Regions from separate parts of the Faecalitalea cylindroides genome, predicted to be linked through region 2. Evidence: a T-box and tRNA genes for the amino acid it is inferred to sense, from the RefSeq annotation. Region 2 holds a T-box; the other holds one or more tRNA genes.
What was found. A T-box is a leader RNA that pairs with one kind of tRNA and senses whether it is charged. The one in region 2 lies ahead of thrS (threonine--tRNA ligase), so its partner is inferred to be a tRNA-Thr.

Region 1 (15,325 bases), on a different contig from region 2:
ACAGGGGATGCTCGCGATTTGCGAGGTACTGGAGCATTTGAAACACTGATTTTCATAAAAGCAAGAGAGAAAATGAACAATATAAATGAGAACCGAACAGACGAAAGAACACCCGGCGGCAAAAAAAACAAGGCGGAGTTAAAATGGTTTATTTTGTTCCTTGCCGTCATCTTTTTTCTGCCAATCACCATCCTCGCGGTGATGGAATGGTTTACAAGCGCCGATGCCTTTGCCATCGGAATCACGGGGTTTATGCAAGCCGTCATTGTCCATGGCGGTTTAGGGCTGGTAGCGGTGATCATCGCCCTTGTCTTATTCGTACTGCTGATTCAGCCGGACGCAACGTTCCTGCAAAAGGTCGGCAGAACCGCAGGCATTCTGCTATGCGTCGCCGCCGCTTTCTTCCTTGTCCGGCCGCTCGTTTTGGACATCCCCTATCTCAAGCGCCCGGAAGCCGCCTATTTGGAGCGGCTGGAATTTGAATATTCGCGAGGGATCGGGGACTATGGTTCGGACGACTATTATCTGCGCGGCGTAGATATGACCGGCGAGCGGCATTCCTTTGAAATCAGTGAAAAGAGGTACGAGGAAGGGCGCGCGCTGTGGGGCGGGAACGACTACAATCTGTTTGCGAAAGTCACCTACCTGCCGCACACCTCCACCTTGATGTCGCTCGAATTTATGACAGAACTCGACGCGTCAGGGGCAGAATTGTACCCACCATCCCCTGAACTCCCGAATGATTGGGAAAGTTTTTCAATCCAGATCAATGATACGGTTTATACATTACCAGTTCCCCTTGCGGCTTTCCTTGACGATGGGTGGGTGATTTCCGAGGAGAATGCCGGGCTTTCTCTGGCTGGCGCGGAAGGCCCGTATGCGTCCTATGAATGGGAATGGGTCTCGTTGACCAATGACCACGAGCAGGATATCAGCGTCTGTGTCTTCAACACCACCGAAAGCACGATCCCTGTCGCTGAGAGCACGGTGGGAGGTATTCATGTAATATATGGCAACTACGACTTTTCCGGTACAGAACTACGCCTTCCCGGAGGGTTGATGCTGGGATGGTCAACCAGAGAAGATGTCTTAAAGCTGTATGGCCAACCGAACGATAGCTTTGAGGCAACCTATGGTGGATATCGCTTGACTTACGAAATTGATGACCCTCTTGACCCGGCCTCCTGGAAGATTGGTTTTGATGATTCAGGCATTCTAGACGATGTTATGGTACACCACCAGGCTTATTTCCGTTCCGACTAACGTCATGGAATATGTACATCTTACCAGTCATCATTTAAGGCAAAGAAAACCGCCTGTCCTAATGACCCTTATCTCGGCCATAGGGACAGGCGGTTTAGTTTTTTCTGATTGCTTACACGCTGCTGATCTTGTGTCGTGTTTATGCAAAATTTTAGGGCCGCGGTGAAAGGCGACGGCTCAGAAGCTCAAAAAAGAAAAATGTATAACTCCAGGGTAATCTCCCCTTGACAAATCGGTTTCCAAATGATGATTCTTTTACTTTTTCAAATGGTTACTATTGTTGGGTCACCGCTATTTTTGTAGACATTCGCAATTCATCAGCATTATTTGGTGATGAAGATAAAGAAAAAGTTGCTAAAGTGATAAAAAGTTTTACTTCAGAAACTATTGAAATCTTACGTAACAACGATAATTTAAGAGAAATAGGAATTAGAGGAGATTGTGTGTATGCAATTTACACTTCTCCAATGAAAAGAGACGAATATGAACTTGCTGAAAAAACATTCTATATTAACACTTTTATGAAAATGCTCAATGAATTATTACTAGGAAGAAATTTACCAGAAATTAAGATAGGTATTGGGATGTCAACCTCTAAAGAATTAGTGATAAAAGCAGGTAGAAAAGACGAAGGGATTAATAGTAAAGTATGGATTGGAAAAGCGGTAGCACGAGCCTCCAAATTCTCTTCTTTTGGAAATAAAAATGGCATCGCTCCATTAATTTTCTCTAAATCAAGTTATGATCAATTTATTTCTTTTTTGGAAGAAAAAAATAGAAAAAGCAAGCCAAAAGAATGGTTCAATAAACATTACGATGAACAACTTGGAACATACTACTCTGCTAATATTATTAAAACTGAATTTAATTCATGGATTTTAGATGGAATGAAAGATTAGTTTTTCACCACATTTTTAGTCAGATTTGCATCAATCTGTATCAATTTATAAGCACAATGAAATTCAAAAAGTCCTTTTAAATAGCTATTATCGGCGTACATCAATTTACTCTAAATACTATCGTTCGTTGTGTTTCAGGCGCCATTGCAAATTAACACTCCGAAAATGGAGTGTTTTTTTATTCATTCCTAAACTCATAAATTACAAAAGCAGATGACTATCAAACTCATCTGCTTTATTTATATTAAGTTTTTTTCATTACACTTCTTCGCTGATTTCTTCTGCTTCAATCGAATTCATGATTCCATTGGCAATAGCTTGTGCTAAATCATCGCCATTATTTACCATATAATTGAAATCATTTGTGTCTGTTATAAATCCAACTTCTAACAATAAAGCAGGAATTGAATTATTGCTGACAACATAAAGAGGAGTTTCATTTGTATCGACCACCCCTCTATCCTGTGCATAATTTAACAATTCCAACTGCGCATGAATAGATTCTGCCATTTCAACCATCTCATCATCATTAAAATCCACATATGTTTCATAACCACTAGCCCCATCATTATAATCACTTGAATTTATGTGAATTGAAATGTAATAATTCGCATCTGCATCTTCTGCTATGTCTATACGTGATTGAAGATCTTCTTTGTTATCTTCTGGCCAAGATACATTATCACTCGTTCTTGTATATACTACGTTATATCCTGCTTCTTCTAACAATTCTCCAGTGGATAAAGCAATGTCTAAAGTTATGTCTTTTTCCTGCGTTCCATCCAAGGCAATGCATCCTACATCATATCCTCCATGACCAGCATCGATTACAATTGTCTCCATATTATTATTGGCATAAACTTCTATAGAATCATCGTTAAAAAATAAGACATTCGCACCAAACCCAAGAAGAAACACAATCAAAAATCCTAATGAAATTGAGAATATTTGTATTTTTTTCATTTCATCACCGACTTTATTATATGGAATCAACCTTAAATCAGTCTTAAAGGAGGCAGGATATTTTCTAGTTGTCTTTTTTCAAATTCAATGTCATAATTAATGAGCGCCTGCATAGTATAATGGTAATACACATCCATGGTAAGGATGAACTCGTGGTTCAATTCCGCGTGCAGGCACCATCTATTGAGCACAACTGTTAGGCACTTGCTTAACAGTTTTTTCTTTAAGCTAGATTAAAGTTAATTGTGTTAAAATCTTATATAATAATTGTGGTGATCAAAATGAATGTTCTAATTATTGAGGATGAAAAAAATTTAGCACAGGCCTTATGCCGAATCATGGAAGAAGAGAAATGACAAGCCACAGCTGTTTATAATGGCCAAGACGGTTTACAACATGCCACACAATACCCATATGACATTATCGTTATGGATATCATGCTTCCTGGATTAAATGGTTTTGATATCGTTAAAGAACTGCGTAATCAGAAAATGGATATACCCGTTTTGATGTTAAGTGCATTGGATGAAATACCAGATAAAGTAAAAGGATTAAATGTTGGAGCTGATGACTATATGACAAAACCTTTTTCTCCTGCTGAATTGCTGGCGAGAATCCGCGTATTGACAAGACGTAAAGGCGAAGTAATCATAGAAAAAATTGAATTTGGAGATTTAGTTCTATCATTGTCTACCTGCGAGCTTGAATGCAATGGCAAAAGCATCCATTTAGCTTATAAAGAATTTGAAATCATGAAATTATTGATGTATCACCCTAAAATCCTCACCAGCAAAGAAGAATTAATCAACTCTGTCTGGGGCAATGACCGTGAAGCAATTGACAACAATGTTGAAGCCTATATTTCTTTTTTACGAAAAAAACTCCTCTTTTTAAAAAGTAAGGTTACTATTAAAGTCATTCGAAAAGTAGGGTATCATTTGGAGTATAGTGATGCTTAAGAAACTCAAACGTAAATTCATTTTGATTACGATGACTTTTATTACGTTAATACTTGTATGTGTTATAACCCTTCTTTGTTTAGCCTCTTATCAACGAACTAAAAATGATATTAATAACTCTTTAAATTTTGCATTGTATAAATATGATGATCATCCTACTCTTGAGTTGGATTACTCGACAAAAAATTTGCAAAATGACAACGATCCCCCTCCAAACATGAATTCATTTACAATCATCACTGATGATTCCAATGCAATTCTGGAGCTATATTCCAGAAATTATCAAATCAGTGATGAAACATCTCAAAACCTTGTTAATTCAATTCAAGATAAATCGCAAGGTATCTTATTTGAACAAAATTTGGCTTATAAAAAAGATGTGAAAGATAATGGTTATATTTATGCCTTTGTGGATATATCTATTGCAAAGTCCAACTTTATCTCTATGTTAGTTACTGCAATATTGGTAGCCATTCTTTCAATATTAGCGTTTTTGATCTTAACAATTTTATTAGCAAACTGGGCTTTAAGACCTGTAGCTCAATCCTGGCAGCAACAAAAGCAGTTCTTGGCAGATGCTTCTCATGAACTCAAAACCCCGTTAACCGTTATTTTGGCAAATACAGATCTTGCCCTTACCAAAAAACAGGACGAATCAAAACTTAAACAATCTCTTCAATCGATCCAGAGCGAGGCTTTGCGAATGAAGAAACTTGTAGAAGATTTACTGTTTCTTGCTAAAAACGATACTCAAAAAGAGAATGTACTTAACTCCATATGCAACATCAGTGACATTGCTTTAAGTTGTGTTCTATCTTTTGAAACCATTGCCTTTGAAAAAGGTATTATCTTAGAAAGCAATATTCAAGAGAATCAACTAGCTTTAGGAAATGAAAATCAATTTAAACAATTAATCTCTATTTTCTTAGACAATGCCACAAAATACACACCGACTGGTAAAAAAATTCATTTCACCTTAAAGAAAAAAGATAATCAAATTCTGATTATCATTCACAATGAAGGAAGTTATATCGACAAAGAAAATATCAAACACATATTTGACCGTTTCTATCGTTGTGATCCAGCTCGTAAATACCAGGGAGGTTATGGTTTAGGTCTTTCTATCGCAAATCAAATCGCATCAAATCTAAAGATCAAGATTGATGTTAGCAGTGAACAGAAAAAGGGAACCACGTTCTCTTTGTGGATCCCTGCTAAATAAATTGTGTGTCTACCTCCTGGAGCGATCATAAATATATGATCCTCCTTTTTTATTCCACTTTTAACATTCGATAACCTACACCAATATGAGTCTGAATATAATGCGCACTATTATCTTTTGCCTCAAGTTTTTTGCGCAACGTTGCCATAAAGACCCTAAGACTTGCCATATCTGTTTCCCAGCTAGTTCCCCAGATTTCTTTGGTCAAATAGGTATGTGTCAAAACTTTCCCAACATTTTTTGAGAGTAAACATAAAAGTTTAAATTCAATAGGTGTTAAATGAAGTTGTTGCTCATCAACAAATGCACAACCTGCACTATAATCAATCGTTAATTTTCCATTATGAAATACTGAATTAGAAACATTAGAAGAAATCATAGTCAGTCTTCTTTGCGTCACTCTTAATCTTGCCAACAATTCATCTACAGAAAAAGGTTTTGTCAAATAATCATCCGCTCCCATATCAAGAGCTTGAATCTTATCTTTATCTTCACTTCGAGCACTGATTACGATGATAGGCATATTCGACCAAGTACGAAGTTCTTTGATAACCTCTATTCCATCGATATCAGGTAAGCCTAGATCCAATAAAAGAACATCTGGTCGTTCTGTTTCAATTTTTGATAAAGCTTCTTTCCCATTCTCTGCACTTGTATACGGATAATCATTAGCTTGTAAGGTCGTAACGATCAAATTACGAACTGATTTATCATCTTCTACTACTAACACTGAACAATTAGGCATCCAGCACAACCTCCTTTGATGACAAAGTAAATTCAAATATCGTTCCATGAGGAACATTATCTTTAACAACTATTTCATGGCCATGTGCATTGATGATCGAACGGCATAAGGCCAATCCAAGTCCTAAAGAGCGACGAGAATCTGCCAAAGTGTTTGCTTTTTGATAATATCTCTCAAAAATATGTTCTTTATCTTCATCACTAATACCTGGCCCATCGTCTTGAACACGTATTAAAACTTCCTCTTCTTTTTTCAAAATAAAAACATCTATATGCGATCCTTTTGGCGTATATTTTATCGCATTATCTATTAAATTCACAAAAACTTGAACCATTAATCGAGAATCCACTTTTACCAACATTAAATCATCCTCACTATGGATTGAAATCTTATGTTCTATTTTATGACGATCCACATGTTTTAAAGCTTCCTCCACGATTTCATTGATCAATTCATATGAGAAATTAAGGTGCATATCTCCATCTTCAATTTTAGTGACGGATAAAAGATTTTCCACTAAGTTAATCAACCACCACGATTCATCATAAATATCTAAATATATTTGACTCTTGGTTTTTTCATCAAAAAGATGCGCATTAGAAAGTAAATTGCTGGCATTTCCTAAAATTGATGTTAATGGTGTTCTTAAATCATGTGAAATAGAACGAAGCATATTGGCCCTTGTTCTTTCATTTTCAGCCAGAATAATTGACTCTTCTTTATCCTTTATATTTCTATAATTTTCCATAGCTAAAGCGCTCTCTCCTAAAATTGACAACAATATACTATTTTCAAAAGGTTCGATAGGCTCATCAATTGGAATTGATACAACACCATATCCCTGTTGATTGACACGAATTGATAAATGCAGACAAGATGAATCAGTAAACCGCACCGTAAATGCACCCGCCTGTTTATTATGTTCACAAACCCATTGTGCCACCTTAAATTCATGGTCATTCAAATACTTAGAGGGATCTTCTTTATTGCACATGAAAACATATGGCCGATCGATCTTACCATTTTCTTTTATATACACGATTACACTTTTAGAAAGCAATTTTTGAATTTGCTTTGCCATGATTGTGACAATTTCCTCGCTAGACGTTGAATTTTGTAAAAGTTGATTAGTATCAAACAAAATCTTGGTACGATAAGAATTGCGTGTCGATTCAGAAGCAAAGTCTTTTAACTTTCCCGCTAAAGTTCCTGTAATCAATGCCGCAAAAAACATCACTAAAAAAGTCACAGGATATTCGCTGGCATACGCCTTCAAAGTAAATCTAGGCTCAGTAAACAAAAAATTAAATATCACAACAATCAAAGCTGAAGTAATCAATGAATAAGCTTTCCCTTGCGTGATCATCGCAATAATCATGACACCGAGGATATAAACCATCATAATGCTGGAGTCTGCAAATCCAATTTCAAAAAATAGATAAGAAATTAAAGTGGTTATTGATAGAATCACAAAACTCTTTAATAAATCTTTTTTTAGTGCATTTAAATCAATCGGTTCTTTTTCTTTTGGGGCTGGCCTTGTATCTTCTGTATCGGGAATAATATACACATCCACATTTCCAGCCTGTGCTATCAATTTATCCACCAAAGTTGGTTTGATATTAGAGAGTCCTTTGACACGACTTTTCCCCACTACGATTTTTGTCACATGAGACAAACGAGAATATTCTATGATTTGATATGCTACATCATCTCCAAAAACCGATTCAATCGTTGCTCCACGATCTTGAGCAAACTTCACATTATCGTTTAACCGTTGCCTATCTTCCTTGCTCGGTTCTTTAGTTGTCTTTACATATAAGGCAGTAAAGTTTGCATTAAATGCTTCTACCATTTTGCTGGCAGCCTCTATTATCTTAGTATTGGAAGGAGATGGCGATAAACATACCAATATATGTTCGTTCATTTCTTTTTTATCCATAAACAAAATCACCTTTCAAACTCACATATATTCTCATTATCGCACATTCTGTTCAATAAATCATTTATGCATCTTCAAAAACAAATCAAGAGCTCGAATGATTTTTCGAACAGAATAGTAAGCTATAATAAAAAATCCTACGATTAATGTGCCTAATAATACAGTTTTCATTGCTACACTCCCTGCTCATATTATGGCACTTCTCATATTAAGATGCTGTTAATATTATATTTCCAAAACACAAAAAAACAGCTACTTTAAAAAGCATTTATATATTTACTTATCATGATTATTTTATCTTTTTTTTGCGAAAAACATCATTTAGTCATTTATCTATTTTCCAAGTGCACATCGATAACAAACAAATAGCAACATAAAATAATATTAGGAATCGAAATTATTTTTGAATATTTTAACGCTATTTCTAAACGAGTATTTTCGGTCATATTTTTATACTCTTCGTTGTCATAACTTGTAAGCCAATTTACCTTTCCAGAACATCTCAATAATTTAGAAAAAACTATGAAAGTTAAACTTGTAATTAATAGAATTAACTTGATTTGCAAATTTCGCTCATGTAATAAAGCAATAACAGCAATAAAAAGAATAATATAAACGGCAATTAATAATATCAAACTAATACTTCTATTTTTATTCATATCCTCATTCTATCCTTTTATTTAGTATATAAAAGATTTTTAATGTTTAAAACAAACAATATACACGTCAAATAAAAAAGATGTTTTTATAATGTTAAAAAACCAGCACATCAAGAGATGAACTGGGGATTTTTATTATTTAGGGTTCATACACATATAAAAAGGGACTAATAGTCCAAAGTAGTTCAAAAACTACTCAACTGTTAGACCCACTTTTTTTATTCATCTTTCGATTCTATATCCTTCGTTCGGAATACAAATCGAACAATATTTTCCGAATTATCCGGTGTACCTGCAAACGATTTATGTTCCTTGTTCAATGCATCGATTTGATCAAACACAGTTTGTAGTGTGTTAAACTCCGATGTTGTCAAATCCGCTGTTTCTTTTAGTTTATTCATACCCTGCTCATTGAATTGACTTTGTCCGTCATAAAGCTGCTTAGCTCCATTCTCTAATGTATCAAAAGCATTTTGTAGCTGTACAAGACCATCGCTCATCTCCATTAATTTTGATTTTTGTCCTTCCAACTGCGCTGTTCCTTCATCTAATAAGGAAGCACCACTGATCAATTCTTCATTTTTAGATACGATTTGTTGCGAACCGGCATTTAACTGATCAACAGCTGTTTTGGATTCACTTTGAAGCTGTTGAAGTCCTGATTCCAGGGCTACAGAACCCGTATGAAGCTGATCAGCACCTGCTTTTAACTGACTTACTCCACCTTGCAGCTTTGTGATGAGTTGAACAAAATCTTGATCGCTCATATTCTGATGAACACCTGTCATAATTTGTTCTAAGGTAGCCATGGACTGAGCAGCTGTCTGCATAGATGTCTGCAGCTTTTGCATATCTGATTTTGTACCTTCCATGACCTTTGATAAACCGTCCAAAGACTGCCTGGTCTGAGAAAGCAGGGCCTGCATCTGTGCTTTTTGTGTATCTAACGTTTCCAGTGTATAACCCTGAACATCAATACTTTGAACAACTTGTAATTGAGACTGCAGAGCAGCAATCTGTTCATCGATCTTAGAGGCGGCCCCTGTCGTATCCTCCTGAGAAATCGCAGATTTACTGGTTTGCAGCGCCTGAATGGAGGACTGCAATGCCTGCAACTGCGCCTGTTTTGCACTTTCTAACTGGGCATTAAAACTTTGAATCTTACTTTGATCGTTTTCCACAGTTTGATTTACCGAAGCCACAATAGCCTCAAATTGTGTCTGGAAAGTTTCCAATCCAGTCATAGCCTGATGAACTGTTTGTAAACTGTTCTCTAAAGATGTCAAAGCTTCTTTTGAAGTAGAAAGCTGTGTTTGTAACGTAGTTAATTCTTGTTTGGTCGCATTCATCGCCTGTGTAAGCTTTGATAAAGTATTTTTATCCAGTCCATTCACCTGTTCTTCCAGTTGTGCTAGACCTTCCTGTAGCTTTTGTGACCCTTGTGATAAAGATGTACTTCCCTGTACGGTTTGCTGCATAGCGGCCGGTATAGCTATTAACTTTTGATTTCCCTTGTCCAGCTGTGTCACTCCCTGCGTATATGCTTTGATTCCATCCAACAACAAACTGGAGCCTGTATGTAATTGTGTTGATGCATCGGCCAACTGTTGGATCTGTGGTGTAGCACTCGTTAAAGGTTTAGCACCTTCCTTTAATTCTGTCGTACCTTCATACAACTGTTTAGAACCATCTAATAACTGATCAGAAGCCGATACCAGCTGATTGATACCGCCTGTCAGATCTCCAATGGATAATTGACCAGCCAATTCATCTAAAGAGATTTCATTGGTCATAGCGATCATGATCGATCCTAAATCAAAATCCTTTACATCGGTTTCAATCACTGTATCATCACTGATATGTAACTGATCGATGATCTTATTTAATCCAGCTTCCTGTAAAGTACCAGCCAATCCCGGTACATTCGCAAAGGCCAGCACTTCATTTGTACCATCATTCACGATTTTTCCATTGGAACAAGATACATTCTCATAATGATCTGCATTCAGAGTCAAAAGACCTCCGGCTAAAAAGCTGGGATGTACGGTAATGGCTTTTCCATCCGCATAGACCGTTTTTGATTCAAGATTTTCAAAGTGAATTGTCAACTTCAAATGTCCGCTTTGTCCTGCAACTTCTTTTGCGCTCAATTGATGTCCATCCAACTCATAGGTAATTTTTACTTCAATGGGAAGCTGCTTTGTTGTCTTACCCTGATAGTAAATATCGTTATGCTTGCTGTTCCAGGTATAGACATTGCCATCTACTTTGGGTTCTTCATCAGTTTTGACATTTTCTACATCGGTTTCATCCAGCGTTTCCTTGATGTTATGGATGCCGTCATCATCGTGCAGCCAGCTGGATACGATCGTATCCGATATCGATCCATCGGCATTTAAAACCGCATAGACCGTTTCTGTTTTCTGTGTCGGATTTTCATCCTCTAATGCATAGATAGGAAGTGGAAGCATAGATTGTGCCAATACGGCACTTAAGATCACACTGCCCATTACCTTAATATTTTTATTCATATTGATCCTCCTTAGTTATCGGCCATTTTTTCGTTGTTTTTTCAATCAGCTTATGTCCCAATAAAAGCATGCTTGGCAAGATGAAGATAATACTGATGACAGAAATGATGGCCCCTCTTGCCAAAAGCTCACAAAGGCTGGAAATTAAATCCATACGAGATATCAAAGACACTCCAATACAAGCCGCAAAGAAGGAGCAGCCACTGGTAATGATCGAAGGAGATGTCTTTTGAATCGCAACTCGTATGGCCTCTTTTCCGCTCTTATTTAAACTGAGTTCTTCTCTAAATCGCGTTGTCATCAAGATCGCATAATCCACACAGGCCCCTAACTGAATCGTACCGATCACAATGCCGGCAATAAATGGCAATGTCGTATGTGTCAGATAAGGAATACCCATGTTGATCGTGATTGCCAATTCAATTGCCAGCACTAAGATAAACGGCAACGCAATCGATTTAAACGTAATCAAGATGATCACAAAAATTGCCAAAATCGATAATACATTTACGACCTTAAAATCTTCGTTGGTCGTGGTAATCAAATCCTTTGACAACATGCCCTCACCGGTGATCAGCGCTTTTTTGTCATATTGACTCAAAACTTCATGAATCTTGTCCAACTGCTTATTTTCTTCATCCGTAGCCGCATGATAATCACTGTTGGCAATCAACAGTTTATAGCCGCCATTTTCAAAAATATCTTTAATGGCTTCCGGCTCAAATGTGCCGGGAACCCCACCGCCGACAAAATTTTCATAGGCCAAGACATTTTCAATCCCCTCAATGTTTTCAATCTTTCCAGAAAGTTCCTGGATATCCTTTGTTGGTAATGTATCACTGACCAAAATGAAGTGAGTCGTATTCATATTAAATTTATCTTTTAGTTCTTCCGTTCCCTTCATACTGGAAAGATCAGATGGCAATGTACTGGTCAGATCATAGTATTGCTTGACATTGGCCTGTGCAAAGCCCATAGGAATAAAGATACAAATTCCGATCAACAGCAAAAACTTGGCATGTCGAACCACAAAACCAGGTACTTTTTTGAGTTCATGAATCAATGTTTTATGTGTATATTTTTCAATTTGGCGATCAAAGATCATCAATAGACTAGGTAGAACAAAAATAGTACAAATGACTCCCAGCACAACCCCTTTAGCCATCACGATACCAATATCGCCACCCAGTCTTAGTTGCATGAAACAAAGCGCTAAGAAGCCGGCGATCGTTGTCACCGAACTGGATGTGATGGAAGTAAAGGTCGCCTGAATGGCCTTGACCATGGCCATGTCGTTGGTCGTATTCTCTGCTTTTTTCTTTTCTTCCTGATAGCGATGTAAAAGGAAAATCGAATAATCCATTGTCACCGCTAATTGTAAGATCATCGCCAAAGCCTGTGTAATATAAGAAATCTTTCCTAAGAAGATGTTGGTTCCAAAGTTATAGATGATGGGAAAAGCCATACCCAACATAAAGATCAAAGGTGCTACGGAAGATTCAAGTCCTAAATACAGCACAACCAGACTTAACAAAACGGCAATCAAAGCATATTTAACCGTTTCTGAATTAGCCAGATCCTTGGTATCTTCGGCAATAGCACTCATTCCCCCTAAATAACAATCCTTGTTCGACACTTCTTTGATCTTCGCAATCGCATCCATTGTTTTTGGAGAAGCGGTATCTTCTTCAAAGGTGACGATCATTAAAGTTGAATCTTTGGAGTACAACTGTTTTTGAAGAGTCTCCGGTATCATTTCCTTAGGAAAGGTAATATCCAAAACATCATCTCGCCAGAAAACTTGTTTGACCCCGTCGATCTTTTCAATCTTATCTTTTAAAGAAACAACCTCTTTGTCCGAAAGATCATTGGTTACCATCATTCCTACACTAGCCAGATTAAAATCCTTATCCAGGACTTCCTGTCCTTTCATTGATTCCGCTTCTTTAGGCAGGTAGGAAAGAATATCATAATTGATTCCCGTATTGAAATAACCGATCACACTGGGAATCAAGAGCAGTACAGCCACAAGTAAAATCTTGTTTCTGTATCTGACAATAAACTTAGAAATTCTATCCATATTCTCTATCCTTTCTCAACATCGACATGAGTATAGTACAAAAATGACTGTTAGTCAATTATTTAAAATAATTTTTAATATAACCTTTATATTAAGAAATAAAAATTGACCAAACGTACATTTTTGTCTATACTATAAGTGGTGATAGTATGAAATCCAAAGTATTGGAAAATAAGAGAAATAAAGAAACAGCGCTTTTAAACAGCGCTTTTGACCTGTTCACAAAAAAAGATATCCATTCCGTAACCGTTCAGGATATCGTAAAAAAAGCCAATGTTGCAAAAGGAACCTTTTATCTGTACTTTAAAGATAAATACCAGATTCGTGACGTACTTATTCAAAAAGAAGCGGCTCGTTTGTTTCAGGAAGCCAGAGAAAAACTGGAGAAAAATGATATTCAAAATTTTGAAGATGCGATCATTTTCATCATCAATCAGGTTTTGTTGAGCTTAGAAGATAATCCAGCTATTTTAAAATTTATTGAACGAAATCTATCCTGGGGCATCTTTCATGAGCAACTGCAGACAACCATGGATAATGAAGAAATCGGTATGCTTCAACAATTTACTTTATTAGCCAAAAAAAGCGACTATACCTTTAAAAGACCGGATATTATCTTATTCATTATCATAGAAACTGTAGGCAGTACTTGTTACAACTCCATTCTGTATCAAAAACCGCTTCCTTTTCAGGAATACAAACCTTATTTATTCGAGGTCATTCGGGCCATACTCAAAAATTATAAAGACTAAACAGGTCCATGACGGTGTTCTATCATGATCACTTTTTTAAACACGTTATTTCCTGCATATTCTACAAAAAACATTATTTATTTTCATAAAAAAAACTCTACCAGTTTTGGTAGAGCTTTTTTAATCTCTATGTCTTTTTGTTTTTCTTGTAGCAAACAAAGGAACGATAAATATAATGATTGGATAGATTTCCAAACGTCCAATCAACATAGCAAATGATAAAACAATCTTGGATAAATCAGAAAACATCGAAAAATTACTTAAAGGGCCAGCCATACCTAAACCAGGTCCTACATTACCAATACATGTGAAACAAGCCGAAAGCGTTGTCTCCAAATCAAAATCATCTAAAGATACGATCAACAATATAGACCCTAATATCAACATAAAACAGAAAAAATAACTGAGTATCTGATGCACGACTTGTTCATCAACTATTTTTTGATCCATGGTAATAGCTTCTACTTTTTGTGGATGAAGCAATTTTTGAATATCTAATTTAGTCTTCTTTAACAAAATCAAGAAACGACTCACTTTGATACCACCAGCTGTAGATCCCGCACAAGCACCAATTATCATTAACAATAACAATACCATCTTTGAAAACTGTGGCCATAAATTAAAATCCGTGCTAGAAAATCCTGTAGTAGATATAATACTTGCGACTTGGAAAGAAGCATAACGAAATGCCTCAAACCAGGAATTATCATATAAATGGACAATATTGCACATGATCATTAGAATTGAAAAAGCTACGATAATCAAATATGTTCGTAATTCTTCATTTTTCCATACTGCTTTTACATTTTTAATAAGAAGAAAATAAAACAAATTGAAGTTTATTCCAAACAACAACATGAAAAATGTAACAACCATTTCCAAGTATACGCTATTATAATAAGCCATACCCACATTTTTGATGGAAAAGCCACCTGTTCCTGCTGTCCCAAAAGCAGTACAAAGCGAATCAAATAACGGCATTCCACCAGCCAGTAAGAATAAAATCATAATAATAGTCAGAACAAAATAAATTTTATATAAGATTGCAGCACTATCTTTCAAACGAGGCACTAACTTTCCTATGACAGGACCTGGAGCTTCTGCACGCATGATATGCATAGTACGATCATTAGAACGAGGAATAATAGCCAAAATAAAGACAAGTACACCCATTCCTCCTACCCAATGCGTAAAACTTCTCCACAATAAAGAAGCCTGACTCAAAGCCTCTACATCAGTCAATATGCTTGAACCAGTGGTTGTAAATCCAGAAACCGTTTCAAAGAAACAATCCACTAAACTTGGAATTT
Region 2 (15,325 bases):
CGGAAAGAAAGTAGATATCCCAAGTTATCAGGTTAAACCTGGAACCGTTATCGAAGTTCGTGAACGCGATAAAAACATGTCAGTTGTTGCAGAAGCTTTAGAAGCTGCTACTACTCGAGTTGCATTCGTTGAAGTTGATGCAGAAAACAAAAAAGGAACTTATGTTCGTTATCCAGAACGTAACGAATTATTCACTGCTCAGCCAATCAATGAATTGTTGGTAGTTGAGTTCTATAACCGTTAATACTTGAATAAAATCACAAAGAAAGCTTGGATCAAACCAAGCTTTTTTTGTATGTCAAAATTAAAATAAAAAGTCTGTTTAAAACAGACTCTTTATCAAGATCCTATCGTTACTTCTTAAAGGCTTGAATAAAACCAACATTTTCCGCTATAAATGTATAAAATCGATAAGTTTTTTCGGATTTTTGGATCACTCTGGTTGCGATACGTCCTTTAACACTGATCCAAGCCCCTACTTCGGCAACATGGCAGATTGTTTCAGCTAATCCTCTCCAAACTTCAACCGTGATATAGTCGTTCTCAAATTCCCCTTCACTGTTGGAAAAGGGGCGGATCACCTTTAATTCAACTTCACACGTTTTCAATCCGGTGCTTGTTTCTTTTAAGACAGGAAGCCTTTCAATCTGACCTACTATACAAAACACATTCATATACTACCTCCGGTATGGTCGATAAACCATATTATCACCTGCCTTCAGCAGTATCTTATCGATTCTATTTTTCTATAACAAATCTCCTATCTTCTCTAAAATCTCATTTTAACCCTTATTTAGAGAAGTTTTTTTTACTCTAAATCACAAAGAATGAACTTATTTAGAGGATTTAGACTCATTTGGTAAGATTTCAATAATTGAACGATAAGAAAAATCCATATGGGAACACAAATCCTCAATCACACTTGGATCCATTTCTTTTACCAGTTCTAAAGATTTCAAATAATCGTAGTTTTCAAAATGCGCACGCATCATTTCAATCGCCAATGAATCAAAACTGTCCAAACTACGAATATTTTGTGAAATCAATTTTGTTGATAAAGCATGATAGATAGATGGATCAATTGGTTCTTTTATCTTTTTAACAAGCATATCAACAAGATCGATAAATTCCTGCACCTTATAGGTTTGAGCCACAAAAATAACATAGCCATGATCTACATTAAAATCACATTCCGCAAACGCTACCTGTGAAATGATCTGCTCATCCATCCAGGTTTGATATTCTGGGTTCAAAGGACCAAACAAAGAGTCCATTCGCATCTGCAAGGCAATATCCAAACGCATTGCATCCTTGATCGTATCCACAGGATTTAATTTATAGGCAACACAAACATATGGCATCGTGATATCCATGTATTCAATGCTCTCTTTTAAAACAACTTCTTTTGGCTCTTCTGGCATGATACGAGCAATATCTCCCTGAATCTTAGAAGCAACACCTTTTTGATGCTCAATAACAAAATCCATGATCTTATTGATATCTTTGCCTGTAACACCTACTAAAGTAAGTCTAGACGGATCATAATTCATTTGATAGAACTGAGTCAGTATTTCTGGGGTCATATTTGAAATATCGTCCTTGTTTCCAAGAATATCAATTTTCAAAGGATGCTTATGATAAAGTGCACGCCATGTATTCATCAAAAGTCTTTGTTCGGGATTTTGTTCATACATATTGTATTCACTAAGGATGATTCCTTTTTCCTTTTCAACACTTTGTTGATCAATATCTAAATTCTCAACAAAATCTAATAATAAAGCCAAAGGCTTTTCAATATCAGATGTAGTTTGAAAATAATAAGCAGTCTCTGTATATGAAGTAAAAGCATTTGTCTGTGCCTGCATCTTGGCAAAATCCTGGGTCACATCTCTTTGATTCAACCGAAACATCTGATGTTCTAAAAAATGAGCACAACCACTGGAATGTTTTACGATTTCATCCTGATTTTTTTGGACCACATCAAACCCACCGGCTGGTACACCTAACATAAAAAGCGATTTAACATAATCCGGCTTTTGAATCAAGATCACATGCAAAGAGTTATCTAAAGTTTTATTCAATATATTCATATTGTACTTCATACTATTCTACTTCCTTTACTATAACTGAAGAAATTTTCTTTAATTTTTTTGCAGCTGCAGATACATCTTCAAGACTAACTTTTTGTATATTCTTTATTTTCTTATCTCTATCTGTATCCCTTGACAATAAAACATCCATAAATCTTTGATCAATTTGTGAGAATGGATAATCTTGAGCAACGATCAATGAATCGATACAATCCTTTTTAGCCGTATTCAATAATTCCGGATCAAAATCAAGATCTATGATCCTTTGAATTTGCTGATTGATCAAATCAATAGCCTTTTCTATATTTTCTTTATTTGTACCCAAGGTGATGATCAATGCTCCATCAAACTGAATTAAATAAGAAGAAATGGAATAGCATAAGCTATGTTTCTCACGAACCTCTTCGAACAAAAGACTTGTTGGACTTTGCCCCAACAAAGAGTTCATTACAAACATTTTATAATAATCTTCAGACAGAATATCTGTACTTGTTGCATACACCAAGGCAATGCTGGACTGTGAGATATTCTTGTCGATAATTTCTTCCTGATAATCAAGTATCGGTAATAAACTACGTGTTGAATTTAACTTTGAACTAGAATCCATTCTTTCTAGATACGTTTTCATTTCTTCATCCAAACATCCACAAACAAATATATGCTTATCCGCCTTTAAATATGCACTGTACACATTCTGGATATCTTGAAGCGTTAATTGATCTAAATCATCCAGACTTCCTTGAATAGGTATGGAGATCTCATGATTTGTATTTAACGTCGTTAAACAAGTATATATAGCTAAACCATCTGGATCATCTAAAATACGTGTCAATTTATTTCTATATAAATATTTTGCTTCTTCAAAACTCGCTTCATCCAATACAGAATGAAATAATACTTGATCTGTAATTTCTTTAACTTTATGGATATAGTCTTCCTCTTCGATCCAATCCGAACGAATATATTGAATACGTGTTGTCAAGATAAGATCAGCCCCATAGGAACTCAATCCACAAGCCAGTTTCATTCCATAAGCTTCATTTAAATTTGAAATCAAAGCTTGTTTTGTCTTAAATAATTCTGTTTTGGTTTTCAACATATAAACCAGAATATTATATGCCGTTATTGTAGAGCGCTCTAAAGGAAGCTGTGTTCTTATCGCAACGCTCACATCACTAAATTTATTCGAAGAAATATAATTCATAAACTACCTCCGGCGAATATAACTATATTAAAAAATACGACCTGAATAATCAAGTCGTATACAAAAAAAGAGAAGATTTTCTCTTCTCTTTATTAACCTATGTGAACGTATCCAATCAATGCGTTACCGCAATTGACTGATGCTAATACGGTTTGGTTACCAAGCCATCCACCGTGGATTGCCTGTCCATTACCAACATAGATTGCAACATGTCCACTGTAGACAATAATGTCACCTGGAACAGGATTGCTAGTTAATGTACCTAAAGATAAATAGTCTTCAGGCCATCCGTGGAAATTGATACCAACTGCAGCTAAAGAGTTAGTAACTAACATTGTACAGTCCTGCGTTCTTCCTAATTGAGCGTATGCTGCACTTACAATAGCATCATTGCTTACATTAGGTGTTGATGGGACATTGCTTGAACCTGAGTTACCAGAACCAGCATTAGAGCTTGATCCTGAACCAGTTGATGGTGTTGATGGAGCTGTTGATCCACTATTAGAAGGTGTTGATGAACTTGTATCTTCTTGAACAGGCTGTGTATTGTCAGCTTGTTCAACGATCTCTTCAGCAACCCCGTCTTCACCGATCGTATAACCATCTTTTTCTGTATTAGTGATCATTTCACCATTTGCATCAAAAGCGTATTTCTTTCCATCAATATCTTTGAATGTGTCTTTTACAAGATTACCATTTTCTTCATAATAGTATTTTTTACCATCTTTTTCGACCCATCCAGTTTTGAATGTTCCATCTTCCTGTAAGTAATAAGTCTGACCATCGATATCAACCTGACCTGTGCACATCTTTCCATCTGTACCCATGTAGTATTTGTTACCGTCAACTTCTAGCCAACCAGTAACTAGGTTTCCATCTTCGTCAAAATAGTACTTAGCTCCTTGATCTTCGACCCAATTTCCTGTGATCTTGAATCCCTTCTCGTCATAGTAAGATTTTCCATCTTCTGACCAGCCATGTTGAAGAGTACCTTCACTCTGGAAGTTGTAAGTAGTACCCTGAATGTTTGTTTTACCTGTTGCAGCTGTTCCATCTTCTTCGAAATAGTAAGTTTCGTTAGAAATTTCTTGCCATCCGAATTGCATCTCACCAGCGTTATTGAAGTAGTATAACTCATCTTCAATTTCTGTTAAACCAGTTGCAGTCTGATGATTGGATTCCAGAATATAATATCTGTCGGCTCCTTCACCATGCCATCCTGGTTTAGTTTCGTATGCGTAAACTGTAGAAAGAACTGGTCCGCAAGCACAGAAACATAAGGCTACAGCCAATAATTTACTGTGTTTTTCGATAAAATTCACTTCTATCACCTCTCATACAACACCAACAATTTAACATGATTACCCATTTCAAACAAATTTTGAAAAAAATATTTATCAAAAATTAATTGTTAATTTTGTTTAAAAATTTATAATTCTCCTTTATATAAAGGACTTTCAAACAAATTATGTAAAATTATGTGAATTTGACTAAAATTATCAAATCATTTTTGATATATACATCTGTTCACGATTTAAAAACAAAATTATTCAAATAGTCGAATATACTCAAAAACATAACCTACGATTCGATATATCAGATATACGATAATTACACATTCAAAACCAAGGATAATCATGGATAATATATGTAAAATACTTACTAATTCATCAATAGATGAAACTTGAAATCCGTAAAACAAGCTTCCCTCTACTACAGCAAACATCAATATATAAAGAACAATCAAAAAGATCCAACTCTTTTTTTGTCTAGATTTCATGAACAAAATAACCGTAAAGAAGACAGCCAGAATATCAATGATTCTCACATTATTGACTACAGCATTCAAAATTGATATAAGCGATACACTATTACTTGAAATCATGTCTAATACTATTTCAATTAACAAAGCATGAGAATACTGACTTAAATTTTCATAAAATGAAAACAAGGTGTCATAATTGCTTACACGAGCTAAATCAAACATGAATACCCCTTGCCAGATATTCTGCCATGTCCAATACACTAAAACTAAAATTGCAACAAAGCATGATCTTTTAGGATAGGTATCAAACAAACGATCAATCCACTGATAGATCTTCAAGCCAATGATCTCCCTTTAATTGCTCACTGGTGGCAAGCCCAGGATAATTTTGTTGACGTAAAACCTCATAAACGATGATTGCTGCACAATTGGATAAATTTAAACTTCTTGCACTGGCAACCATTGGAAGTCGCATACAACTGTCTAAGTGATCTTTTAAGATTTTTTTATCGACACCTGTACTCTCTTTTCCTAAGACTAAATACACATCTTTTGAAGTATCGCTAAAATCAAATTCACTTGGTGCCTTATGTCCATATCGAGTCATAAAATAATATTTATCGCTTGGATTCTCTTTTACAAACTCTTCCCAGTTTTTATGAATATGAATATCCGCATCTTTTATATAATCCATTCCGCTTCTTCGTAAATGCTTTTCATCCAATGAAAATCCAAGTGGTTCGATCAAATGAAGACGAGATCCTGTCGCCATACATGTGCGAATGATATTTCCTGTATTCTGTGGTATTTCCGGTTCATATAATACAACGTGTAACATTATTTATTTCTCCAATCTTTTAAAAATTTCTCTAAAGCACGAGATCTATGTGATACTTTGTTTTTCATCTCACTTGAAACATTCGCTAAAGTCGTACCATACTCAGGATAATAGAAGATTGGATCATATCCAAATCCGTTGCTCCCAAGGATCTTATCGTTGATTTGCCCTTCGACTTCACCACGATATGTATGGCCTTTGCCATTTTCATCAATATAGGCAATTACACATACGAAACGAGCAGTTCTAGTCTTACCTTCAACATTTTTAATGATTTGAGCATTCTTGACATCATAGCTTGTATCTTCGCCCATCCAGCGTGCTGAATATACACCCGGTGCCTTATCCATGGCGTCCACTTCAAGTCCAGAATCATCACTGATAACTGGCTGGTGTAAAACATCATATAAACTGCGAGCTTTAATCAAGGCGTTTTCTTCGAATGTCTTACCATTCTCAACAATTTCAACCTCCTGATCAAGATCTTTTAAACAACATACTTGTACATCTTCGCCAAGCATTTTCTGAAATTCTTCAACTTTGTGCGCATTTGAAGTTGCGATCCATATTTTTTTCATTTTTATCACCGGTACTTATTATAAAAAGAAAAAAAGTCCAATTCAATGGACTTTTTTAATTCTAGTACATTCCCTGAGGCATTGGAGCTTCTTTTTCAGGTTCTGGAATTGAAGCAACCCCAGCTTCTGTTGTAATGAATAAAGCAGAAATACTTGCGGCATTCATTAATGCATTACGAGTTACTTTTGTTGGATCAATGATACCTTCTTTTAACATGTCGACCCATTCACCATGTTTTGCATCAAATCCGATATTTTCATCTGCACCCTTCTGGATCTCTACGATTTCTTCACTGTTATATCCAGCATTATCGGCAATTTGAGAGATTGGTGTCAACAATGCATCAAATACAACTTTGATACCTTTTTGTACATCAACAACATCTGATTTGATCTCATCTTTCAATGCTACATAAGCATTTACTAAACAAGCTCCACCACCGATAACGATACCTTCGCTTACAGCAGCACGAGTAGAGTTCAATGCATCTTCAATACGAAGTTTCTTTTCTTTCAATTCACTTTCAGTAGCTGCACCAACTTTAATGATCGCAACACCATTTGATAATTTACCTAAACGTTCAGCCATGCGTTTCTTATCATATTCACTTGTTGTGTTTTCCATCTGTGCTTCGATTTCTGCAATACGAGCCTGCACATCTTCAGTCGATCCAGCACCACCGATCATTGTTGTGTTATCTTTTGTAACGACGATCTTCTTAACTGTACCTAAATCACTCAACTGCATATCTTTCAGTTCCATCTGAAGATCTTTAGAATAGAATGTTGCACCAGTTAAAATAGCAATATCCTGTAACATTTCTTTCTGATTATCTCCAAATCCAGGAGCTTTTGTGGCAACAACATTGAATGTTCCACGTAATTTATTCAATGCTAAAGTAGAAACAACTTCATTTTCAAGATCATCAGCAATGATCAGCAAAGCACGATTTGCTTGAACAAGCTGTTCTAGTAATGGAAGAATTTCCTGGATATTTGAGATCTTCTGATCTGTAACCAATACATATGCATTTTCCATAACTGCTTCCATCTTTTCACGGTCGCTTACCATATATGGAGAAATGTATCCTTTGTCATACTGCATACCTTCGCTGATTTCAAGTTCTGTTTCAAAACCGTTGGATTCATCAGTCGAGATAACACCATCACGTCCTACTTTTTCCATTGCACGAGCGATGATTTCACCGATTTCTTCAGATCCTGCAGAAATTGTAGCTACATTGGCAATATCCTGATTGCTTTCAACTTTTTTCGAATTTTTCAAGATATAATCACTGATTGCCTTAGCAGCTTTTTCAATACCTTCACGCATCAAAACTGGATTTGCTCCACGATCTACTGCACGCAATCCATTTTCAATCATGCTTTGAGCAAGGATCGTTGCTGTCGTTGTACCATCACCTGCTGTATCATTTGTCTTGTTAGCTACTTCATATACTAACTTTGCCCCCATATTCTCGAATTTGTCTTCCAATTCGATTTCTTTGGCAATACTTACACCATCATTTGTGATAAGTGGTGAACCATATTCCTTTTCAAGGACCACGTTGCGTCCTTTAGGGCCTAAAGTAACACGTACGGCATCTGCCAATGTGTTTACTCCTTTTAACATTGCTTCACGAGCATCTTTTGAAAAACGCACTTCTTTAGCCATAAAAATGTACCTCCTTATTTGCTTACTGCAATAATATCTTCATCTTTGATCACGATATATTCTTCGTCATCTACTTTGATCGTTGTTCCTGAGTATTCTTTATATAATACTTTATCATTTAAAGCATATTCACAATCTTTAACACCTGAACCGATTGCAGCAACAACGGCCAATTTAGATTTTTCTTTACCGCTTGTCAAAATAATTCCACTAGCGGTTGTCTTTTCTTCCTTTTCTCTTTTTAACAAAACATAATCATGTAATGGTTGTAACATAATATTCCTCCTTTAGCACTCTTTTAAATCAACTGCTAAGAATATTATACACGCTTTTAGCAGTTATGCAATAGGTTTGCTAAAAAATTTATACACCTTTTTTACTTTGCTGGATCCAGTTTTCAAAAGAAATCAATTCATAGCCTTGATAAATCAACCTCCCTTCCCATCCTACTTCAACAACATTATATTCAAAGGCACTTACTTCTAAAGAAACAGTCGATTTATCTTCTTTTAAAAACACCAATTCATAAACTTTCTGTGGTTCAAAGATATTTCCAGGCATAGGATAATAGTCACTGCATTTCTTTTCAATCAACTTGGCATTACAGTTTGTGATTTCATGTCTATTTATAGTATAGCGTTTCATTCTTCATCACCATCTTCTAAATGATCTACTCTTTTTACATAAATTCGATTTACGCCTGTTAAAATTAAATACATTAAAATCGTAACGATCAAAAATATCATCAATAGATATCCAACATGCAATCTATTTAACAAATACAGTTTATACCCAAATATAAAAGCTCCAACAATTCCCACAAAGATAGATACCACAATACTTTTCTTTTGATTTACATCCTGATATGACCATATCCCCTCTTTAAAACAAACAATAATGAAATAAATGGAAACAATCACAAGCAAAACTATTGGTAAGATAACTTCTTGGATGTCTTTAAAATCGTTCAAAAAAGCTTGAACCACAATTACGAATACTAAGCCATAAAACATCAAATAAAAACCCTTTTCTTCAATTTTAAGAAGTTTTAACCTTTTCATTTCATCTAACTTTTTCATTCGTCTTCCTCCCAGAACAAATCATCCAATGTTTTGTCTAATGCTCTACAGATAGCACGACATAACTTGATCGTCGGATTATATTCTCCTTTCTCGATCATATTGATCGTTTGTCTAGAAACATCCACTGCTTCAGCTAATTCTTTTTGTGTCATATCTTTTGAAGCTCTGGCAGCTTTCATTGCTAGATTTTTTGACATCCCCTCACCTCAATTACACAATAAATTATAATTTACTTTATGTCAATTATATTTTACTTTTAAAATATAGAAAAAGAGCGATTTCTCGCTCTTACTTGATCAATCCTTCTGGAAGTTCAATATTAAATAGATTTAAGAATTCTTCAATTTGATCTTTTACATCACTTGCTGCTTCATAGCGAATATTCTGTTTAGAATATGTATTAACCGCAATTTCAGCATTTGGAACGCCAAGCTTATCAACACCAACTTTATCAATAATTTCTTTCATTTCATCTTCGCTTAATTCTGTATCTTGCAACAGTTCTAAAGCATAATCAACATTAGCATCCGCTCTTACAAACAACGAAGCTTGTGGATACCCATCTTCGTCACTATCCGTTTTTTCTTTCCAAAGTGCTTGAAGATCTTCAAGAACAGATAACTCTTTTCCTTGTTCTTTAGCCTTGGCAATCGTTGCAGCGGCAACAGGCTGCGCCAATAAGGCAACTTCAGACTGCCCAGTCAACAAAGCCTGCTGAGCTTCTTGAACACTGGCATAATATGTAACATTCATATTAGCTGTATCCATTACATACTGGAAAACCAATTGAGGAACCGCTTTTTCGCCAAAAGCTGCAATAGATGCACTTGTTAGATCAGAACCTTCTGGTCCAACCAAATATAGATTTCCCCAGGTCAATACCGCTTCAAGATTAAAAGCTTCTGCCTGCGAATACAATTTAGCACCTAAATTTGTTGGTGCTACGATGATATCATATTCACTATCTTTTTTAGATAATTCTGCAGTTAGTACATCTGTACCTTCTACTGTTTCAATGTCTACATTTTCATTTTCATACAAAGATAATAATGATAAGGCAGGTGCCCCTGTAGGTGAAAGGATCTTAATTGGTTCTTGTGGTTCATTACTAGAAGAACAAGCAACCAATGATACCGATAAAACTAAAGATAAAGCCAAAGATATTATTTTTCTAACAGACATTTTTCTTCTACCTCTTTAACAAATTTTTCTAAGGCTTCATTTAGTGCCATTGTCTTACTTTCTTTTTTACCACTCTGACGAATCGTAACTGTTTCGTTTTCGGCTTCACCATCACCAACTACGATCTGATACGGTACTTTAGACATCTGTGCTTCACGTACACGATATCCCAGCTTTTCATTTCTATCATCTAGTTCCACACGCATACCGGCATCCTGCAACGCTTTTACAACCTTCTGTGCGTATTCTAGATGTTTTTCCTGATGAACTGGAATTACGACAAATTGTCTTGGAGCCAGCCACAATGGGAAATGACCTGCAAAATGTTCGATCAAGATACCAATGAAACGTTCGATAGAACCATAGATAACACGGTGTAACATAACCGGTGTTTTCTTAGAACCATCTTTGTCAACATATGTACAGCTAAAGCGTTCTGGCAAGTTCATATCCAACTGAATTGTTCCACACTGCCATACACGACCTAAACTGTCTTTGATATGAATATCCAATTTAGGACCATAGAATGCTCCATCTCCCGGGTTCACTTTATATTCTTTTCCGGCATGGATACATGCATTTGCCAATGCCTCTTCGCTCTTTTGCCAAATTTCTTCAGAACCAATATATCCACTCTCTGGACGTGTAGAAAGCTCAATATTGTAAGGAAGACCAAATACAGAATAAATTCGATCGATCAATCCCAATACATTTTTAACTTCGCTCTCAATTTGGTCTGGAGTAACAAACAAATGCGCATCATCTTGAGTAAATGTACGAACTCTAAATAAACCATTTAAAGCACCACTTGCTTCATGACGATGTACCTGGCCTAATTCTCCGATACGATATGGGAGTTCTTTGTATGAATGCAAAGTACTGTTGTATACCAATAAAGCGCCTGGACAATTCATTGGTTTGATCGCAAATTCACGATCATCTACCATAGTTGTATACATGTTTTCTTTATAGTGTTCCCAATGTCCACTTGTTTCCCATAACTCTTTAGACATCATGATAGGTGTCTTGATGAACTGATAGCCAGCCTTTGTATGTTCTTCATACCAGAACTGTTCCAAGATATTACGCAAGATCATACCATTTGGCAAGAAAATAGGCATACCGGGAGCATATTCACTGACTGTAAATAATCCCATTTCTTTACCAATCTTTTTATGATCGCGTTTCTTTGCCTCTTCTAATAAAGCTAAATGTTCTTCCAATTCTTCAGCTGTTGGAAAACATACTCCATAAATACGCTGCAATACTTTATTATTGGCATCCCCTTTCCAATAGGCACCAGAATGCTTCAATAATTTAAAGTTTTTACATTGTTTAACTGTTTCCACATGAGGTCCACGACATAAATCAATGAATTCACCTTGTTGATAACAAGTAATTGTTCCATCTTCAAGATCCTGGATCAAATCAATCTTATATGGATCATCTTTAAACATTTCCAAAGCTTCAGCTTTAGTAATTTCTTTACGTACGATACGTTTACCATCTTTGGCAATCTTCTTCATTTCTTTTTCGATCTTAGGTAGATCTTCGTCTTTGATAACTTCATCTCCTAGATCCATGTCATAATAGAAACCTTCGCTGACAACAGGTCCGACCCAGAATTTTGCCTGAGGATATAATCTTTTTACGGCCTGTGCCATCATGTGTGCACATGAATGATTCAATACATTTAATTCAGCATTTTCTTTAATGTCGATCATCTTAATTCTCCTCCTATTTCCATATAAAAAGCGACAGTCATCTCAAAGGACGTCTGTCGCACGCGGTACCACCTTTGTTCATACAATAATTGTATGCACCTCATTTTCTTTTAACGCAAGAGTACGGCACACTTTTTCAAGGGCAATTCAAAGGGAGTAAACACATGTTTTGTCAAAAAGTTTTCACCAACCACTTTTCTCTCTACATCCAAGATTCATGCATTCATGTCCTTATCACTATTGTTGATTCGATTATAAAACGGCTATGAATAAATGTCAAAACTTTTGAACACAAAGACTTCTTTAACCATGAACAGATTGATTAAACTCTTCTTTTACTTGTTTTAGTTTATTTGGATTTTCCAATAACTCCAAAGCAACCAAAGCAATTGCCTGACTTGCCTTGATTAAACCATTTTTCCCATCTTCAGATATCGTAGCCGCTGCCATTTCTTTAGAATGACCTAAAACATCATCTGAAGCAATTTTGATATTTCCCTGGATCGTAGGACATTTATAACTAGCTGCTCCAACATCTGTACTTCCTTTAGCTTCTTCATCCACTGGATCTACATTCGGCAGTCCAAGTTCATGATATGTATTAGTTAACATCTCTGCCAATGTGTAATTGACAAGCGTATCTTCATAAGGACATTCATAAACAGAAGTTTTTAAGGTTGTATTGGTTGCCTGACATGCACCTTTAGCGCAATTAATAGCTTTTTCTGTTACTTCTTTGGCGTATTTCATTGTAGAAGCACGGAAATAATACTCTAAACTTGCATAAGCAGGAATCACATTGGCTGCAGTTCCTCCATCTTTAATTATGCCATGAATATAAGTACCTGGTTCAACAAATTGACGAAGCATATTAATTGAAACAAAAGTCATAACTGCTGCATCTAAAGCCGAAGCCCCTTGTTCTGGATGGCAGGCATGGGCGTTCTTTCCAAAGAACTCAAATTTGATTGGATTCAATGCCTGTGATTTTGAGCCTACACCATTTTTAGTACCTGGATGCACCATCAAGGCAACATCAATCGTATCAAAGACACCGGCATTGGCCATGGAAACCTTGCCGCCAAAATTTTCCTCAGCCGGTGTTCCAAGCACGATTACTTTTCCACCATATTGATCTACAACTTGTTTTAAAGCTTCTCCAGCAGCAATTCCAATTCCTGCGATCAAGTTGTGACCACATCCATGTCCGACTTCAGGTAAAGCATCGTATTCACACATAAAGGCAATAGTTGGACCTTCCTTCTTTGTATCATATGTTCCAATAAATCCGGTTGGTACAACATACCCTTTTTGTGTTTCAAAACCTGCATCTATCAAATAGTTTGTCAATAATTCCATTGTTTCAAACTCTTGATTTCCTATCTCTGGATTTTCATACATTGTTTTGACCAAAGCCATATAATCATCGGTTTTGGAAACAATGAAATCTAAGATCGTTTGTTTATTATCCATTGACTATTCCTCCACTTCAACAGCCTGTGCAGATAATTCTTTCGCTTCTGTCACCCATTTTTCCAAGTCACCATTTTCTTTAGCTTTCTCAATTACATCGTTACATAAATCGATCAATGACTGATATTCATCTCCTAATGGGAATCCAATAACATTTGTGGAATACATTGCATCCGGGTCTAAATCAAATCCATCTTTAGGAAGTAATGTTAAATCTGTAAATGTATCCAACATAGGTAAAGCAGAGTTTGAAGAAACAATGACTGCATCAATATCTCCAGCATCTAAAGCTAAAGCAGAAGCATCTGTTGTTCCATATTGTTTGATATTGGCTTCATCCGTCAACTTCATTGCCAATTCATACTGAATGGAACCGGATTGTGCCGCAATTGTTAGATTTGCTGCTTTAAATTCCTCTAAAGTTTTATATTTTTCGGCATTTTCTTTTGTGGTTAAGATTCCTTGATAATCCGCACTGTCTTCTCTTTGATACCCTTCAGAAAACTGCATCACTTGTTTTCTTTCTTCTGTCTGAGCAAAACCAGAAATCGCCATATCTACACTTCCTGATTGTACATTGGCTAATACACCATTGAAATCGGTTGCCTTGATTTCCAGTTCAACACCTATTTCATCCGCAATAGCCTGCGCTAAAGAGATATCGCTTCCTACGATTTGTTTCTCGCCATTTTCATCTAAGATATAGAATTCATTAGGTGGAAAATCTGGAGAAGTTCCTAGTACGATTTTACCTGCTTCTTTGATTTGTTCTAATTTATCCGCAGAACCAGATGTTGTCGATGAACATCCAGCTACACCTATCATCATCGTTGTTGCTAATACTACACTAACTAATTTTTTCATTTTCATAATTGTTTCCTCTTTCTTTCTACATAACTTTATCTAAAAATTCTTTTGTTCTTTGATTTTTTGGATGATTGAATATCTCATCCGGTGTTCCTTCTTCCATAATGATTCCTTCATCCATAAACATGACACGATCTGCAACTTCTTTGGCAAAGCCCATTTCATGCGTTACGATAACTATGGTCATCTTGCTTTGGGCAAGACTTTTGATAACATTTAATACTTCTTTTACCATCTCCGGATCAAGAGCACTTGTTGGTTCATCAAACAACATCACTTCTGGATTCATAGCCAAGGCTCTGGCAATCGCAACACGTTGCTTTTGTCCACCAGACAAGTTATTTGGATAGGCATCTTTCTTTTCTTCCAAACCAACCTTCTTTAACAATTCAATTGCCTGTTCTTTTGCAGCCTGTTCTGACATTCCTTTTATTTTGATTGGAGCTAATGTCAAATTATCCAAGACCGACATATGTGGAAATAAGTTAAAATGCTGAAATACCATCCCAATATGTTCTCGAACCTTATCGATATCGACTTCCTTTTTGGCTTTGGACGTGATATCTGTATCTTTAAAGAAAACTTGCCCTTTTGTTGGTTCCTCTAAAAGATTCAGACATCTAATAAATGTGGATTTACCAGAACCCGAAGGTCCGATAATGGCCACAACTTCTCCTTTATGAATCTCTGTATTGATTCCCTTTAATACTTCCAAATCCCCAAATGATTTATGTAAATCTACTGTTTTAAGCATATACTTTCAACTTCCTTTCGATCAAAGACATAATCGTCGTTAGAACACTAGTTAAGGCAAAATAGATAATTGCGATAATGATCAATGGTTCAA

Region 1: it encodes a tRNA-Thr, which carries the amino acid that the T-box ahead of thrS (threonine--tRNA ligase) is inferred to sense. The anticodon was not compared.

The regions. Positions count from the first base shown of each region.
Region 1 covers NZ_JAQLXG010000016.1:20,331-35,655, forward strand. The annotation lists gene PND65_RS08485 (hypothetical protein) at 1-49, shown strand, start outside; gene PND65_RS08490 (hypothetical protein) at 19-1,263, shown strand; gene PND65_RS08495 (adenylate/guanylate cyclase domain-containing protein) at 1,488-2,162, shown strand; gene PND65_RS08500 (N-acetylmuramoyl-L-alanine amidase) at 2,421-3,125, opposite strand; tRNA gene PND65_RS08505 (tRNA-Thr) at 3,231-3,304, shown strand; partial or broken gene PND65_RS08510 (response regulator transcription factor) at 3,500-3,733, shown strand; gene PND65_RS08515 (helix-turn-helix domain-containing protein) at 3,812-4,084, shown strand; gene PND65_RS08520 (sensor histidine kinase) at 4,302-5,306, shown strand; gene PND65_RS08525 (response regulator transcription factor) at 5,356-6,051, opposite strand; gene PND65_RS08530 (ATP-binding protein) at 6,044-7,993, opposite strand; gene PND65_RS08535 (hypothetical protein) at 8,323-8,652, opposite strand; gene PND65_RS08540 (hypothetical protein) at 8,871-11,183, opposite strand; gene PND65_RS08545 (efflux RND transporter permease subunit) at 11,176-13,263, opposite strand; gene PND65_RS08550 (TetR/AcrR family transcriptional regulator) at 13,413-14,015, shown strand; gene PND65_RS08555 (TrkH family potassium uptake protein) at 14,136-15,325, opposite strand, start outside.
Region 2 covers NZ_JAQLXG010000010.1:30,056-45,380, reverse strand. The annotation lists gene rpsD (30S ribosomal protein S4) at 1-244, shown strand, start outside; gene PND65_RS06580 (single-stranded DNA-binding protein) at 354-674, opposite strand; gene yfmH (EF-P 5-aminopentanol modification-associated protein YfmH) at 834-2,102, opposite strand; gene PND65_RS06570 (M16 family metallopeptidase) at 2,104-3,294, opposite strand; gene PND65_RS06565 (NlpC/P60 family protein) at 3,387-4,616, opposite strand; gene PND65_RS06560 (hypothetical protein) at 4,841-5,398, opposite strand; gene PND65_RS06555 (tRNA (cytidine(34)-2'-O)-methyltransferase) at 5,376-5,897, opposite strand; gene rdgB (RdgB/HAM1 family non-canonical purine NTP pyrophosphatase) at 5,897-6,475, opposite strand; gene groL (chaperonin GroEL) at 6,537-8,150, opposite strand; gene PND65_RS06540 (GroES family chaperonin) at 8,165-8,425, opposite strand; gene PND65_RS06535 (DUF2500 family protein) at 8,514-8,795, opposite strand; gene PND65_RS06530 (DUF6773 family protein) at 8,792-9,229, opposite strand; gene PND65_RS06525 (helix-turn-helix transcriptional regulator) at 9,226-9,429, opposite strand; gene PND65_RS06520 (hypothetical protein) at 9,521-10,414, opposite strand; gene thrS (threonine--tRNA ligase) at 10,396-12,138, opposite strand; T-box leader at 12,181-12,385, opposite strand; gene PND65_RS06510 (M20 family metallopeptidase) at 12,442-13,611, opposite strand; gene PND65_RS06505 (transporter substrate-binding domain-containing protein) at 13,615-14,481, opposite strand; gene PND65_RS06500 (amino acid ABC transporter ATP-binding protein) at 14,501-15,232, opposite strand; gene PND65_RS06495 (amino acid ABC transporter permease) at 15,225-15,325, opposite strand, start outside.